2 regions of the Peribacillus sp. 05N428 genome follow, and region 2 is predicted to be linked to the other one. Evidence: riboswitches for the same ligand, from Rfam matches in the RefSeq annotation. Region 2 holds a riboswitch; the other holds the start of a gene.
The links. Region 2 has a riboswitch for S-adenosylmethionine ahead of AC1DIV_RS13455 (methionine ABC transporter ATP-binding protein). Riboswitches for the same ligand answer to the same signal wherever they lie in the genome.

Region 1 (4,204 bases), on a different contig from region 2:
TGGATGTGCCGGATTCGATAGACAGGTCGAATGTGCTTGATGGTGCGGCCACATAAAAGGGGATACCAAAGTGCTTGGCTAGTATGGCCAATCCCAATGTCCCGATTTTATTGGCTGTATCTCCATTGGCCGCAATCCTGTCGGCCCCGACGATAATTCCATTTATCCGTTTCTGGTGAATCGTATGAGCAGCCATATTATCAGAAATTAAGGTGACGTCAACTCCCGCTTGCATCAACTCCCAAGCCGTCAAACGAGCCCCTTGCAGGACAGGCCTGGTTTCACATGCGTACACTTTTAGCGGAAAGTCCCTTTCTTTAGCCAGGTGGAAGGGAGCCAAGGCAGTACCATACCGAGCTGTGGCGATTCCCCCAGCGTTGCAATGCGTAAGAATGGAATCACCTCTAGTGAATAGGGATAAACCATGTTCCCCGATTTTCCTGCACATTTCTTCATCTTCAGCAAAGATGGCTTTAGCCTCCGCTACAAGTGCTTCCTTGGCAGTTGAAATGCTTTGCGCAGCCTGCAAGGTGTTCTCCATCCTCTTTAAAGCCCAAAAAAGGTTGACTGCAGTTGGCCGTGAAGAGGCGAGTTTTTCAATATGCCTCGTTACATTTTTCTTGAATTCCCCTATTTCAGCGGTTGTTTCCTGTTTGGCACCAAGTGCAACACCAAATGCTGCCGTCAGTCCAATTGCAGGGGCACCGCGAACCTTTAAAGTCAAAATGCTGTCATATACATCATCAACAGAATGAAGTTCTATAAATTCAGTTATGGAAGGAAGGGCTTGTTGATTTAATAATGTAATATGGGTATCATCCCAATGTACAGAATATGGTAAGGGTGCTATTGTAGTCATGTTCAGGTCTCCTTTTAAATGGTTGAGTAAGATGGCAGTGTCCGTTGCTTCAACGCTTCAATGACGGCTGGAACATCCAATTCCTCCCGTTTTTTAATTAATAAAGTACCGATTTCCAATGTTGCCGTTTTGGCAGCGATCCTTGATACTTTATCTTCAATGACGTTTAAATCGGCAACATGGGAAAGGCCAATGGTTCGCCGAATCAGTTCACAGCCTGCAAAACCGAATGCATCTTTTTTGAATTTTGTCAGCAAATAAGGCAGATACCCTTTCACATGGCGGAATGGGCTTTTATTTTGGGCTTCCCATAATTCGGTATAAGTTTCTTCAAAGGCATTCCAAAATTCATGAAGGTGTGAGAAAATCTCTTCCTTTCCAGCGCCATTTCGTGTAATTGCCTGAAAAAGAAGGTTGGCGGTGTATTGGCCAAGGTCAAAACCAACGGGCCCATAAAAAGCGAATTCAGGATCAATAACCTTTGTTTCAGTTTCACTTGCAAATATACTTCCAGTATGTAAATCTCCATGAAGTAAGGCTTCCTGCTCGGTTTCAAAGCTTTGTTTCAGCTTAGCGACCTCAAGTATCACTTCTTGATCATTCCATATTTTTTGGGCGGCATCTTTCAATTCCACCTCGAAATCTCCCGGGAGTTCCTCAAAAAATGGATCCGTGAAAATAAAGACCTCAGTTATTTTGCAGAGTTCCGGATTCGTGAAATGTCGGGCCACTTCCTTTTTCGCGGATGGTTCTAAATGATAATCGGATGTATAAAATGCCGTCTTCGCAACATACTCACCAATATGCTGTGAAAGCAATGGATATGAATCGCCATCAATCAATCCTGTTCTAACGATTTTCAAGTGCGATAAATCCTCCATGACTGTGATGGCAAGCTGTTCATCCGAATAGTAAACTTGCGGTACGAATTCGGGGCAATAACTTCTGAAATGAATCAGCGCATTCGCTTCAATGGCTGCCCTTTTCAATGTCAGCGGCCAGCTTTCACCAAGTACCTTGGCATAAGGGACCGCTTGTTTGATTATTATACCTTTGTTTGTGACCGTGTCTGTAATATGAAAAACATAATTTAAGTTTCCATCGCCGATTTCATTACATGTCAAACTTGCATCCGCATTGACCAACCCAAGTTTTTTTGCAAGAGTTATAGCTGTTTCGTTTGTCAATCTCTTAAAATTTGAATGGTTTTGAGTCATTCTTTTCCCCTCCAGATTCAAAATAAGAATAAAAAAGCCTCTTTCATATAGAAAGAGGCAGAAGTTTTGGCTTCGGACCTCTTATCTTCCAGAAAATGAATTCTGGTGGAATTAGCACCGTGCTCTGTGGATTTAATAATCCGGCGGAGAATCCGCCCCATTTCACAATGGTATTACAGTCGGTTGCTGGGCTTCATAGGGCCTTTATCCCTCAGCCTGCTCTTGATAAGAGTAAATGTTTTCTGAAATTTTAATCTTCGGGAAAATAATATCAACTTTTTAAATAGTTTGTCAATGGGTAAATTAATAAAAATCAGGACGGCGATCTTCGAATACAGGTATTTTGTTACGTGCTTCCGTAACTTTGTTGAAGTCCAAGGTGCCTGTCAATAGTTCGTTTCCTTCTCCGGCTTCACTTATGATATTCCCCCATGGATCAATAATCAAGGAATGGCCCGCAAATATATTATTGACATCCGAACCTGTACGATTAACGGCTACAACATAGGCTTGGTTCTCGATGGCACGGCTTATCAATAAGGCTCTCCAGTGATCGAGTCTCGGCTTTGGCCATTCAGCCGTAACGAATAGAACTTCCGCGCCTTGAACGGTATGGACTCGCTGCCATTCGGGGAAACGAATGTCATAACAAACGAACCCGGCACATATTTTTTCATCAAGAGTAAATAAACCATCTTTTTCACCTGGCTGCAGGAAATGATGTTCATCCATTAATTGAAATAAGTGAAGCTTATCATATTCTTTAATGAGCTTTCCGTGTTTATCGATGATGATCATGGTGTTATAGATTCCCTTGCTTGTTTTTTTCGCAATGGAACCGCCGATGATGTGAATCTGGTGTTTCTGTGCCTGTGTTTTAAGAAATTCAATCGTTTTTTCTGCCTCTTGATCAGCAATCTCATTCAGCCTGGTCAAGTCGTATCCGGTTGTCCAAAGCTCTGGTAATATGACGATATCGGGTTCGGACCGAGCTGCTTTTTCCATCCATTGTTCTGCAACCTGAAAATTGATATCCGGTTGCCCGAAGGCTATATCCATTTGAATACAAGCTATTTTCCACTTCATCGTTTAAAACCCCCACACGTAAAAAATGCTTTACAAGACTACGATAAACATATATCATTTGTGACTAGAATTTCAAGAAATTTCAGAGAAGGTGTATAAATGGTGCAATTCGAAAAATCCGGACTGCTTCAGGACCTGCCCAAGCAGTTTTTTGCTTCACTGGTCGCAAAAGTCAATGCAATCACGGAGCAAGGACATGATGTCATTAATTTAGGCCAGGGAAACCCTGATCAGCCGACGCCGGAACATATCGTCAAAAGTTTGCAGTCTGCTGCTGAAAAAACGATTAATCATAAATATTCGCCATTCCGGGGACATCAATATTTAAAAGATGCTGCTGCCGTCTTTTATGAACGAGAATACGGTGTCAAGCTGGATCCGAAAAGTGAAGTGGCGATTCTCTTCGGGGGCAAGGCAGGTCTTGTCGAACTTCCGCAGTGTTTATTGAATCCAGGTGATACGATCCTTGTTCCAGATCCCGGCTATCCGGATTATCTTTCCGGTGTTGTTTTAGCCCAGGCAAAGACCGAACTGATGCCCTTGACAGAAGAAAATGATTTTCTTCCGAAATACGATGACATACATAAAGAAGTTCTTGATAAAGCCAAAATGATGTTCTTGAATTATCCGAATAATCCCACAGGCGCTTCTGCAACTGAAAGTTTCTTTGATGAAACCGTCTCCTTTGCAAAAGAACATTCAATATGTGTGGTCCATGATTTCGCCTATGGGGCGATAGGATTCGACGGAAAAAAACCGATAAGTTTTCTCCAGGCGGAGGGAGCGAAGGATGTAGGAGTTGAAATATACACTCTATCGAAAACATACAATATGGCAGGGTGGAGAGTCGGCTTCGCAGTGGGCAATAAGAGTGTAATAGAAGCTCTTGAACTATTACAAGACCATCTTTATGTGAGTCTTTTCCCGGCGATACAAGAAGCTGCGGCAAGCGCTTTGCTTGACTCACAGACCTGTGTAGAGAAGTTAGTGCAGATGTACGAGGGGCGAAGGAATGTTTTCATTGAGGGATTGAGGGCCATCG
Region 2 (4,204 bases):
ATGAGAAACAGTATATATGGAGGTAATACATATGATCACTCATTTTCAATGGGAACCATTGCATAAGAATCTGCCAGGATGGAAAATTTCCTTTTATTTCAACAAGCAGGCAGTCAAAGCCTTGTATCATAAAGATGGATCCATCGAGTGGACAGCCAATCCGCCTTCCGAAACAGATGAAACTAAACTCAAAAGCATGATACATGATTTAATGATCTTCCATGTATATGAATGAAACCCCTTTACATTTATGAAATCGCTTAACAGAATAAAAAAAACTCCTTTGCCTAAACTAAAGAAAAGGCTAGGAGGGATTTCTTTTGGATAAAGAAAAAATGACATTTTTGAAGGATACCGAATATGATGGCAAGGACTCCGTTTACCTGGATATCGACCGTATCATCAATGAAGGAATGGCGGGCGGAAATGTGTATGAAGTCGCTAACCTTCAGAACATCGAAGAAGCACATGATTTTTATGATGAAACAGATCCCAATGTCAATAAATGAATAATGTGGGCTCTCTTATGGAGAGCTCTCTTTTATATCAGTCAGACCGTTAAACGGTAGCATTCAAATAGTCCCATTCTCCCTCGCACTTAAAATATTTTTGTTTAATATCGATGTAATGATATGCTCTGAATCCCATTCATGCCCAGATATCTCGATAAGGGGATAGCGATTCGGTAAAACGACCTGCTGGATTTCATGAACGGTCAGCCCTTGAGAATGCAAGCGTAAAATTTCCCCTTGGAGGTTTTCCAGATAATCCAGTTTTTTTCGAAACATCTCCTTCCCATCAGGAACATGCCCAGCATGACAGCAAAACACTTCCCCGAAGTCATATTGAAGCAATCTTTTTATGGAATCGATGATCACCGGGACAGACTCTTCCCGTAAGACAAGCTTTGTTTTTGGGGTTACGAAAAGGTCTCCTGAAAAAAGCACGCCATTATTGTGATTCAAATACACCATATGGTCCTTTGCATGACCTGGGGTAAAAATCGGCTCCCACGTTTGGGTACGGGAATGAATGGCCTTCCCTAGCGGCTCAGCTTTAAAGGCGTCTCTCTTTCCCCAGAAAATTTTGCGATATTCAGGATATTCAGCATCCTTTGCACAAACCTCAACCGACATCGGGTGAATGAAAAGAGGGACCTTTTTATGTTCCTTTATCCAGGCAGCGCCCCCCGTATGGTCTTCATGATAGTGCGTCAGGGCCACTGAGTCGAAGTCTGCGGATTCATAGAATGGAATAAGCTCTTCCAATAAAATCTGCGCGCCAGTATCTATCAATAGGCCATCCGTTAAAAAGACATACACACTCATCCCCCCCTTGTTCCCGCCAGGAGTCCCATGCACGCAAACCACATCATTTATCGTCTTGATCTCTATCATTCGGTTTCCTCCCCATCATTGTACAAAAATAGTTTTACCTTCCTTTTTTTAACTTTACTATAATAAATGTAGTACCACTTTACCTTTTTGACAAGGAAATATTGGAATAAATAGCCTCGATGAAAATGCTGGATTATTGCATAATAGCCCATTTTCCATGAATCGTTTTAACGGACCGTACCAGATTTATTGACAAAAAAATAAAAGAAACGATTGACATTGCCGGATTTTACAAATAATATAGATTATATTATAAAACTTGAAATATTCTAAAATAATAATTTACTTATCAAGAGTGACGGAGGGATCAGGCCCTGTGATGTCCGGCAACCGCCCTTAGGGAACGGTGCCAATTCCTGCAGAATGATTGCATTCTGAAAGATAAGCCGAGATATGATTTCGCTGCCTCTTTCTGAATGATAGAGGCAGCTTTTTTAATGTTTAAGGGGGAAAGCTCATGATTGAAATCCGTTCAATCCGAAAGGAATACGTCTCGAAGAAAAACCGAGTTATCGGAGTGGATAACGTATCTTTGACCATTCAAACTGGTGAAATATATGGCATTGTCGGCTACAGCGGAGCTGGAAAAAGCTCATTACTCCGCTGCTTGAATTTGCTTGAACGTCCGACAGGTGGAAATATCATTATCGACGGCATTGATTTAACCTCTTTATCTAGCAAAGAGCTTCGTAAACAACGCCAAAAAATCGGAATGATATTCCAGCACTTTTCCCTGGTCAGTTCAAAAACCGTTTATGAAAATGTCGCTTTCGCCTTAAGGGCCGCGCATCGATCCAAGGACGCGACTAAGTTACGTGTATTGGAATTGTTGGAAATCGTAGGGCTCAGCGATAAGAAAGATGTCTATCCTGCACAGCTTAGCGGTGGACAGAAGCAACGGGTCGGCATAGCTCGCGCGTTAGCAAATGAACCCACTGTACTATTATGTGATGAAGCGACTTCAGCCCTTGATCCAACAACTACAAAAGCGATTTTACAGTTATTGAAAAAGATAAGCAGTGAGCTTGGTATCACCATCGTGTTGATTACACATGAAATGGAAGTGGTCAAAGAACTATGCCACCGAGTCGCCGTGATGCAGGATGGCCGGGTAATTGAAGAAGGACCCGTTTATGAAATATTTTCACAGCCCAAACAGGAATTAACGAAGCAATTCATTAGCAGTGTACTGGATTTCGAACTCCCTTCGCACTTGATTGATGAAAGTGAAGGGACGATTATTAAGATCCAATTCGAAGGGCAAACCGCCGGTGAGTCGATTCTTTCGGATACTCTCCAATCCCATGCAGTAAAGGGGAATATTTTACACGGTAAAATTGAGTATATCCAGGATGTTCCTTTAGGCATTTTAATCATCGAGTTAATTGGCGATGCCGTCCAAATTCATGAGGCATTGGAATATATAAAAAATCGTTCCAGTTCTGTGGAGGTGTTAAAACATGTCACTGCTTAATCCCATCGTCAATATTTTACCTGATCTTAATAAAGCCTTTCTTGAAACGATTTATATGGTCGGCGTTTCTCTTGCAGTAGCCCTGCTGATCGGTTTACCGCTAGGAGTATTGCTATTTACAACAACCAGGAATTTATTTTTTGAAAATGGCATCGTGAATCGATCTCTCGGTTTCGCAGTCAATATTGTCCGTTCAATCCCGTTCATCATTCTCTTGGTCGCCCTCCTTCCTTTAACGGACCTACTTACGGGATCGACGATAGGGCCAAGAGCAGCTTCTGTTTCCCTGTCCGTATCCGCAATCCCTTTTTTTGCAAGGATTGTTGAAACGGCATTACGTGAAATAGACAGAGGAGTGATTGAAGCTGCAATTGCCGTAGGTGCCACTCCATGGATGATCATTAAGGATGTACTTCTTCCAGAGGCAAAACCGGGAATCATTCAAGGACTGACATTAACGACCATTTCGCTAATCGGTTACTCAGCAATGGCAGGGACAATCGGCGGTGGCGGAATTGGCGACCTGGCAATCCGGTACGGATATTACCGATATGACAACACAGTCATGATCACGACGATCGTCGTGCTGATCTGCCTTGTGCAACTCATTCAAATGGTTGGTGACAAAGTTTCATACATAGTTAACAAGCGATAGGATCAATCATTTTTTTAAATGACTCAATACATTTCATTACTCAGGAGGAATTTCAAATGAAGAAAATAGCTTCGTTATTATCAGTCTGTGCACTTGCACTCGGCTTGGCAGCATGCGGGAGCGATGATGCATCCCCAAATACTGAAGACAAAAAAGAATTGAAGATCGGGGCGACTACCGGGCCGTACGCCGATATGGTTAAGGAGGCCATCAAACCAGGTCTGGAAGATCTCGGATACAAAATAGAAATCGTCGAATTCACCGACTATATCCAGCCGAATAAGTCGCTTGGCAACAACTCGATCGACGCCAACCTTTTCCAGCATAAAGTGTACATGGATAACTTCGCTAAAGAAAATGATTTAAAGCTTTCCGACCTTATCATAGTTCCAACAGCGCCAATGGGCATATATTCTAATAAGTATAATTCATTGAAAGAAGTGAAAGACGGTACATCCCTTGCAGTGCCCAATGATCCGGTTAACCTGGCACGTGCACTAAAAGTGCTGGTGGATGAAGGGTTGATTGAAGTCGATCCAAATGTCGACCCTTTAAAAGTATCTGAAAAGGATGTAACGAAAAATCCAAAAAACATCCAGCTAAAACCATTGGAATCCGCTCAGTTACCCCGCGCAACAGACAGCGTTGACCTATCGGCGGTCCCTGGCAACTTTGCTC

Region 1: it holds a riboswitch for S-adenosylmethionine, as region 2 does, so the genes downstream of both, mtnK (S-methyl-5-thioribose kinase) here and AC1DIV_RS13455 (methionine ABC transporter ATP-binding protein) in region 2, are expected to answer to the same signal.

The regions. Positions count from the first base shown of each region.
Region 1 is NZ_JBFTMS010000019.1:30,852-35,055, forward strand. Features, by position in the region: gene mtnA (S-methyl-5-thioribose-1-phosphate isomerase) at 1-859, opposite strand, end outside; gene mtnK (S-methyl-5-thioribose kinase) at 874-2,076, opposite strand; SAM riboswitch class I at 2,155-2,308, opposite strand; gene AC1DIV_RS17520 (carbon-nitrogen family hydrolase) at 2,380-3,162, opposite strand; gene AC1DIV_RS17525 (aminotransferase class I/II-fold pyridoxal phosphate-dependent enzyme) at 3,262-4,204, shown strand, end outside.
Region 2 is NZ_JBFTMS010000012.1:39,161-43,364, forward strand. Features, by position in the region: gene AC1DIV_RS13440 (YheE family protein) at 32-235, shown strand; gene AC1DIV_RS13445 (hypothetical protein) at 321-509, shown strand; gene AC1DIV_RS13450 (MBL fold metallo-hydrolase) at 573-1,397, opposite strand; SAM riboswitch class I at 1,681-1,785, shown strand; gene AC1DIV_RS13455 (methionine ABC transporter ATP-binding protein) at 1,855-2,871, shown strand; gene AC1DIV_RS13460 (methionine ABC transporter permease) at 2,858-3,526, shown strand; gene AC1DIV_RS13465 (MetQ/NlpA family ABC transporter substrate-binding protein) at 3,583-4,204, shown strand, end outside.